2 regions of the Bradyrhizobium cosmicum genome follow, and region 1 is predicted to be linked to the other one. Evidence: riboswitches for the same ligand, from Rfam matches in the RefSeq annotation. Region 1 holds a riboswitch; the other holds the start of a gene.
What was found. Region 1 has a riboswitch for S-adenosylmethionine ahead of metX (homoserine O-acetyltransferase MetX). Riboswitches for the same ligand answer to the same signal wherever they lie in the genome.
Positions count from the first base shown of each region.

Region 2: another riboswitch for S-adenosylmethionine. It lies ahead of FNV92_RS33390 (O-succinylhomoserine sulfhydrylase); the one in region 1 lies ahead of metX (homoserine O-acetyltransferase MetX).

Region 1 covers NZ_CP041656.2:6,679,955-6,683,360, reverse strand. The annotation lists gene FNV92_RS31820 (pyridoxal phosphate-dependent aminotransferase) at 1-372, opposite strand, end outside; gene FNV92_RS31815 (chorismate mutase) at 407-1,255, opposite strand; SAM riboswitch at 1,473-1,552, shown strand; gene metX (homoserine O-acetyltransferase MetX) at 1,639-2,841, shown strand; gene metW (methionine biosynthesis protein MetW) at 2,844-3,406, shown strand, end outside.
Region 2 covers NZ_CP041656.2:6,996,737-7,000,142, reverse strand. The annotation lists gene FNV92_RS33395 (SGNH/GDSL hydrolase family protein) at 1-101, shown strand, start outside; gene FNV92_RS33390 (O-succinylhomoserine sulfhydrylase) at 214-1,410, opposite strand; SAM riboswitch at 1,479-1,558, opposite strand; gene FNV92_RS33385 (2'-deoxycytidine 5'-triphosphate deaminase) at 1,716-2,774, shown strand; gene FNV92_RS33380 (hypothetical protein) at 2,970-3,406, shown strand, end outside.

The DNA of each region.
Region 1 (3,406 bases):
GACCGCCATGGTCGCGATCGGATAGACCAGGAAGCCGTGCGTGGTGGAGATCGCCTCGTCGCCATGGCTGAGATAGGTGTGCGCGAGCAGGTTGAGGATCTCGTCCGAGCCGGCGCCGCAGATGATGCGGTTGGGATCGAGGCCGAAGCTGCGGCCGATGGCTTCACGCAGCACGCGCGAGGTGCCTTCCGGATAATCCTCCAGATGATCCGCTACGCTCTTGAAGGCCTCGATCGCCTTCGGCGAGGGCCCGAACGGCGTCTCGTTGGCCGAGAGCTTGAACACCTTGCGGCCCGGCTCGGCGACCGGGCTCTTGCCGGGCGTGTAGGGCGCAATATCGAGAATGCCGGGATTCGGCACGGGGCGTGACATCTTCAACTCCGGATAGGCTAAGGCGGTTCGCGATTTACGATTTCGGCCCGGTCGGGGGCACCGTATAGCGCGTTGCGTGGCTGCCGACGAGGGCCGTGGACCGCACCGAGGCCCCCGCTTCGATCAGGGCAGCCTTGATTTTGTCGATGCTGGTCGCGCTCGTGACCGAGACCAACAGCGCCGCGCCGTCGAAGGCGGTATCGGGCACCGCCACGATCTCGGCGAGCGGTGACAGCGCGCGCGCGACATCGGCGTTCCAGCCGGACACGCGCACGCTGAAGGTCTCGACCTCCGTCACCAGGGCGCTGTCGGGGACGCGCGAGATGGCGAACACCGGCAGCGCTGCCGGATGGTCGGCGCGCTCGACGAAGGGCATCCGCGCGATGATCTTTGGCGCGCCCGCGGCTTCCAGTTCCAGCCACCACGGCGTGCGGCTCGAGGTCGCCGAGACCAGCGCCAGATCGCCCTTGGATTTCGCCACCGCCTCGACCGCCGCCTGCGCACTGAAATGCGCGACGTAGGGCACCGTGAAGCCGAAATGGAAACGCGCGGAATCGCGCATGGCGGGCTCGCTCACCGAGATGTCGGCATGCACGGAGAACGGCGCCTGGACATAGGTGAAGGTCGAGATGATGACGCGCCAGATGCTCTCGACCGTGTCGAGCGGCAGGATGCCGCGATGACGCTGCACGAGGTCGCGCATCATCGCGGCCTCGCGTGCCGGGCGGAATGCCGAGCCGACCTCCTGGGTCTGCTTCACCTGAATCAGGCGGTCGATGATGTCGCCGCGCTGCATCAGCAGGCGGTGCATGCCCTCGTCGATCGCGTCGATCTCCTTGCGCAATTCCTGGAGCGATGGTGGCGCGGGCGGACGTTGGGACATATCTGGCAAGCGAGTGTTGAGAGGCGTTCCAATGCGGGCCGGCCAAGTCGACTGATATGGTTGGGCTCGCGGCTGTTGAGGTCCTGATTAGGCAGTCGGGGCGGCGAAAGCAAAGAGAAATGCAAAGGGAAATCGGTCCTGCTTTGCCGCCCGGTGAGGGACTATTTTGGCGAATCCGGACCGCGACTTGACGAAAACCGGCCAAGACAGTAGTTTTTGCCTGTTCCGTGGTCATTTGAGCCGGCCGGCTTGCAGCCACGTTAAAAAACTCGCTAAACAGGCCGGGGACGCTTCCGATCCCGGCCGAACCTATCGTTCAGGCCGGGTTTTTCATGGCCTGAATCCAGCGCCGGCTTGGCAGCCGGTCGCAAACGAGGTCGATGATGGTTGGCGTCAAGTCGATTCCGAGTCCCGCGATCAGTGCCGACGACCGGTCGCATGAGGTGGATCATCCGAGTTCGCAGGTTGCGCAGTTCGGCGCGGACCAGCCGCTGCGGCTCGATTGCGGCGTCGATCTCACCCCGTTCCAGATCGCCTACCAGACCTACGGCGAACTCAACGCCGACCGTTCCAACGCGGTTCTGATCTGCCATGCGCTGACCGGCGACCAGCATGTCGCCAATTTGCATCCCGTCACCGGCAAGCCAGGCTGGTGGGAGACCCTGGTCGGCCCCGGCCGGCCGCTCGATCCCAGCCGCTACTTCATCATCTGCTCCAACGTGATCGGCGGCTGCATGGGCTCGACCGGGCCGGCCTCGATCAATCCCGCCACCGGCAAGGTGTGGGGGCTGGATTTCCCCGTCATCACCATTCCCGACATGGTGCGCGCGCAGGCGATGCTGATCGACCGGCTCGGCATCGATACGCTGTTTGCTGTCGTCGGCGGCTCGATGGGCGGCATGCAGGTGCTGCAATGGACCGCGGCCTATCCCAAGCGCGTATACTCCGCGCTGGCGATCGCTTGCGCGACGCGGCATTCGGCGCAGAACATCGCTTTCCACGAGCTTGGCCGCCAGGCCGTGATGGCCGATCCCGACTGGCACAATGGCGGCTACGCCGATCACGGCATCCATCCGCATCGCGGGCTCGCGGTGGCGCGGATGGCCGCGCACATCACCTATCTCTCGGACGCGGCGCTGCATCGCAAGTTCGGCCGCCGCATGCAGGACCGCGAGCTGCCGACCTTCTCGTTCGATGCCGACTTCCAGGTCGAGAGCTATCTGCGCTACCAGGGCTCGTCCTTCGTCGAGCGGTTCGATGCCAATTCCTATCTCTATCTGACGCGCGCGATGGACTATTTCGATATCGCCGGGGATCACGGCGGCGTGCTGGCGAAAGCGTTCGCCGGCATCCAGACCCGCTTCTGCGTCGTCTCGTTCACCAGCGACTGGCTGTTCCCGACCTCGGAATCGCGCGCGCTGGTGCATGCGCTGAATGCGTCGAGCGCGCGGGTGTCGTTCGCCGAGATCGAAACCGATCGCGGCCATGACGCCTTCCTGCTCGACGTGCCCGAATTCCTCGACATTTCCCGCGCCTTCCTGCAATCGGCCGGCAAGGCGCGCGGACTCACCGGCAAGGAGGGCTAGCGATGTCCGTACAGGAAGTGCTGCCCCTGGACGGCCTCACCACGGAGCAGCGTGGCCAGTTTCGCGCCGATCATCTGCTGGTTGCCGGGATGGTCAAGCCGGGCTCGAAAGTACTCGATGTCGGCTGCGGCGAGGGCGACTTGCTCCAGCTGCTGGAGACCCGCGGCATCGACGGCCGCGGCATCGAATTGTCGCGCGAGGGCGTCAACCGCTGCGTCGCCAAGGGGCTCGCGGTGGTGCAGGGCGATGCCGACACCGACCTCGTCAACTATCCCGACGACGCCTTCGACTACGTGATCCTGTCGCAGACGCTGCAGGCGACACGGCAGCCGAAGGTGGTGCTGGAAAATCTGCTGCGCATCGGCCGCCGCGCCATCGTCTCGTTCCCCAATTTCGGCTTCTGGAAGATGCGGCTCCAGCTCCTGGTCGGCGGCCACATGCCGCGCACCGAGAATCTGCCGGCAAGCTGGTACGACACCGCCAATATTCATTTCTGCACCATCAAGGATTTCGTCGAGCTCTGCGACGCGATCGGCGTCAAGATGGAGCGCGCCGAGGCGCTCGA
Region 2 (3,406 bases), 320 kb from region 1:
GCTTCGCCCAGCTCCTCGGCGACGACATCATCCGCTCGGTCGGCCAGATCAAGCTCGGGGTGAACGTGCCCGGAGACGTGCGCGCGTATCGGCCGATGTGAGACGGTGCGGTAGGGTGGGTTAGGCGAAGCCTTAATCCACCATGCATCAACGATTGCCGAACGAAGTTGGTGGATTACGCCTTCGGCTAATCCACCTACGAGACCTCGCCCGTTACGCCTTCTCCAGCGCCGCCGTGAGATCTTCGATCAGATCATCCGCATGCTCGAGCCCCGCGGAGAAGCGGATGAAGCCCTCGCTGATGCCGAGCGCGGCGCGGTCTTCCGGCTTCAGGCGCTGATGCGTCGTGGTCGCCGGATGCGTGACGAGACTCTTGGCGTCGCCGAGATTGTTCGAGATCCTCGCAAGCTTGAGCGCGTTGAGAACGCGGAACGCAGCGGCCTTGCCACCCTTCACCTCGAAGCCGACCAGCGTCGAGCCGCCGCGCATCTGCTTCTTCACGAGCGCTGCCTGCGGATGATCGGCGCGGCCGGGATAGACCAGCCGCGAAATCTTGGGATGGCTCGCCAGCACGTCCGCGACGCGCGCTGCCGACTCAGTCTGCGCGCGCACACGTACGGCCAACGTCTCCAGGCCCTTGAGCAGGACCCAGGCGTTGAACGGCGAGATCGACGGGCCGGTCTGGCGCATGAAATTGTGGAGGTGCTCGGCGACGAACGCTTCCGACGACAGGATGATGCCGCCCAGGCACCGGCCCTGGCCGTCGATGTGCTTGGTTGCGGAATAGACCACGACATCGGCGCCGAGCGCGAGCGGGCTCTGCCAGATCGGGGTCGCGAACACGTTGTCGACGACGAGCCGCGCTCCGCCACTATGCGCGATCTCGGCGATGCCGGGAATGTCGAGCACGTCGAGCGTCGGATTGGTCGGGCTCTCCAGGAAGAACGTCTTGGTGTTCGGCTTCAGCGCCCGCTGCCATTGGTCGAGGTCGGAGCCGTCGACCAGCGTGGTCTCGATGCCGTAGCGCGGCAACAGGTCCTGGATGACGTAGAGGCACGAGCCGAACAGCGCACGCGAGGCGACGACGTGATCGCCGGCCTTCAGCGGTGCGAGGATCGCGGTCGTCACCGCGGCCATGCCGGTCGCCGCCGAGCGGGCCGCTTCGGCGCCTTCGAGCTCGATCATGCGGCGCTCGAACATCGCGATGGTGGGGTTGGAGTAGCGCGAATAAATGAAGCCGGGGTCTTCGCCCTTGAACCGCGCCTCGCATTGCTCGGCGGTGTCGTAGACATAGCCCTGGGTCAGGAACAGCGCCTCCGACGTCTCGCCATATTGCGAGCGCAGGGTGCCGGAATGGACCAGGCGGGTTTCGGGGCGGTAGTGCGTGGCGGACGCCGGGGACTTCGACATAGGACCTCCTGCGTGACCATCGAAAATGGTCACAAAAAAACCGGCCTGGATATATCCACGGGCCGGGATCACAGAGGTCCCCGGCCTGTTTAGCGACTTATTTAACGTGGCTGCAAGCCGGCCGGCTCAAATCACCACGGGATAAGTCATGCTCATATTCCGCAATGCCCTTTTCGTCAAGGCGTCCATCGGATAGCCGTAAAAGACTGTATTTTCCGCATGTCCGGATACATTTGCCCCCTGACGAGGATCCCGGTTTGACGTTCACGGTCGCCGCCGACGCCAATGGTATCCTGCCCGACCGCATGATCGCGGCGATGGCGGAAGCGGGCCTCATCCTGCCCGCTTACGACTTCGTCGAAAGCCAGATCCAGCCGGCGAGCCTCGACCTTCGCCTCGGCGACATCGCCTATCGCGTGCGCGCCAGTTTCCTGCCCGGCCCCGGCGCCACCGTCGCCGAGCGCATCGACGAGTTGAAGCTGCACGAGTTCAGCCTCGCCGACGGTGCGGTGCTGGAGACCAACTGCGTCTACATCGTGCCGCTGCTCGAAAGCCTCGCTCTGCCTCCGGAGATCGTCGCGGCCGCGAATCCGAAAAGTTCGACCGGCCGGCTCGACGTCTTCACCCGCGTGATCGCCGACGGCACCCGCCGCTTCGACATGATCGGCGCCGGCTATCACGGTCCGCTCTATGCCGAGATCAGCCCGAAGACGTTTCCGGTGCTGGTGCGCGAGGGCTCGCGCCTGTCGCAGGTTCGTTTCCGCACCGGCGACGCCATCCTCAATGCCGACGCGCTCGAAAGCTTGCATGCCGCCGAGCGTCTCGTCGACATCGACGATGCGGATCTGTCCGGCGGTGTCGCCGTCTCCGTCGATCTCGCCGGCGAGAAGGGAAGCGGCTTTGTCGGCTACCGTGCCAAGCGCCACACCGGCGTTGTCGACGTCGATCGCCGCTCGGGCTATGCGGTCGGAGAGTTTTGGGAGCCGATCTCGGCCCGCCCCGACGGCAGCCTCATCCTTGATCCCGGCGAGTTCTACATCCTGGCCTCCAAGGAAGCGGTGCAGGTTCCGCCCGACTACGCTGCGGAGATGGTGCCGTTCGATCCGCTGGTCGGCGAATTCCGCGTGCACTATGCCGGATTTTTCGATCCCGGCTTCGGCTATGCCGGCGCCGGCGGGCAGGGATCGCGCGCGGTGCTCGAAGTGCGCTCGCGCGAAGTGCCTTTCATCCTCGAGCACGGCCAGATCGTCGGCCGCCTCGTCTACGAGAAGATGCTGGCACGCCCCGACGCCATGTACGGCCAGCGCATCGGCTCCAATTACCAGGCGCAGGGGTTGAAGCTGAGCAAGCACTTCCGGGTGTAGTGCTGGCCCTAATTTCCGCTGTCATTCCCCGCGAAGGCGGGGAATCCAGTACGCCGCGGCCTCTCGATTCAATCACAATCGTCTCTGCAATACTGGATCGCCCGCCTGCGCGTGCGATGACAGCGAATGTGTAGTTGGTTGCGTCACTCCATCCGCGATGACACACTCCCGCAAAACAACAAGCCGGGAGCGAACATGATCGCCGCAGCAGACACCGCGCAGGAAGCCCAATGGAAACGCTGGCGCGCGGTGGCCGATCTCTACCATGCTTACTTCACCGGGCTGATCCTCACCGTCGTCACGCGGCGCGGCACGGCCGACGCTGCGGAATTCGTCTTCCGGGTCTTCCGCCGCCAGCAGCAGGAGCGCTTCCTGCCGGGGCTCAAGAAGCTCGGCCTCAGTCATCTGCCGCCGGCGGTGGCGGCCGCGCAGTATCACTATCTCTCCAACTGGATCGGCGGCGTGCATGTCGAATACATGTATGAGAGCGATACCAAGGCCTGGATCCGCTATCCGCCGCCGCGCTGGATCTGGAAGGGCACCGCGATCTGCGGCGTGCCGGGCGAGGTCAGCCGCGCGATGCTGCGCGGCTGGCACGCCAACAACGGCGTCGCGCTTGGCGATCTCAGGCT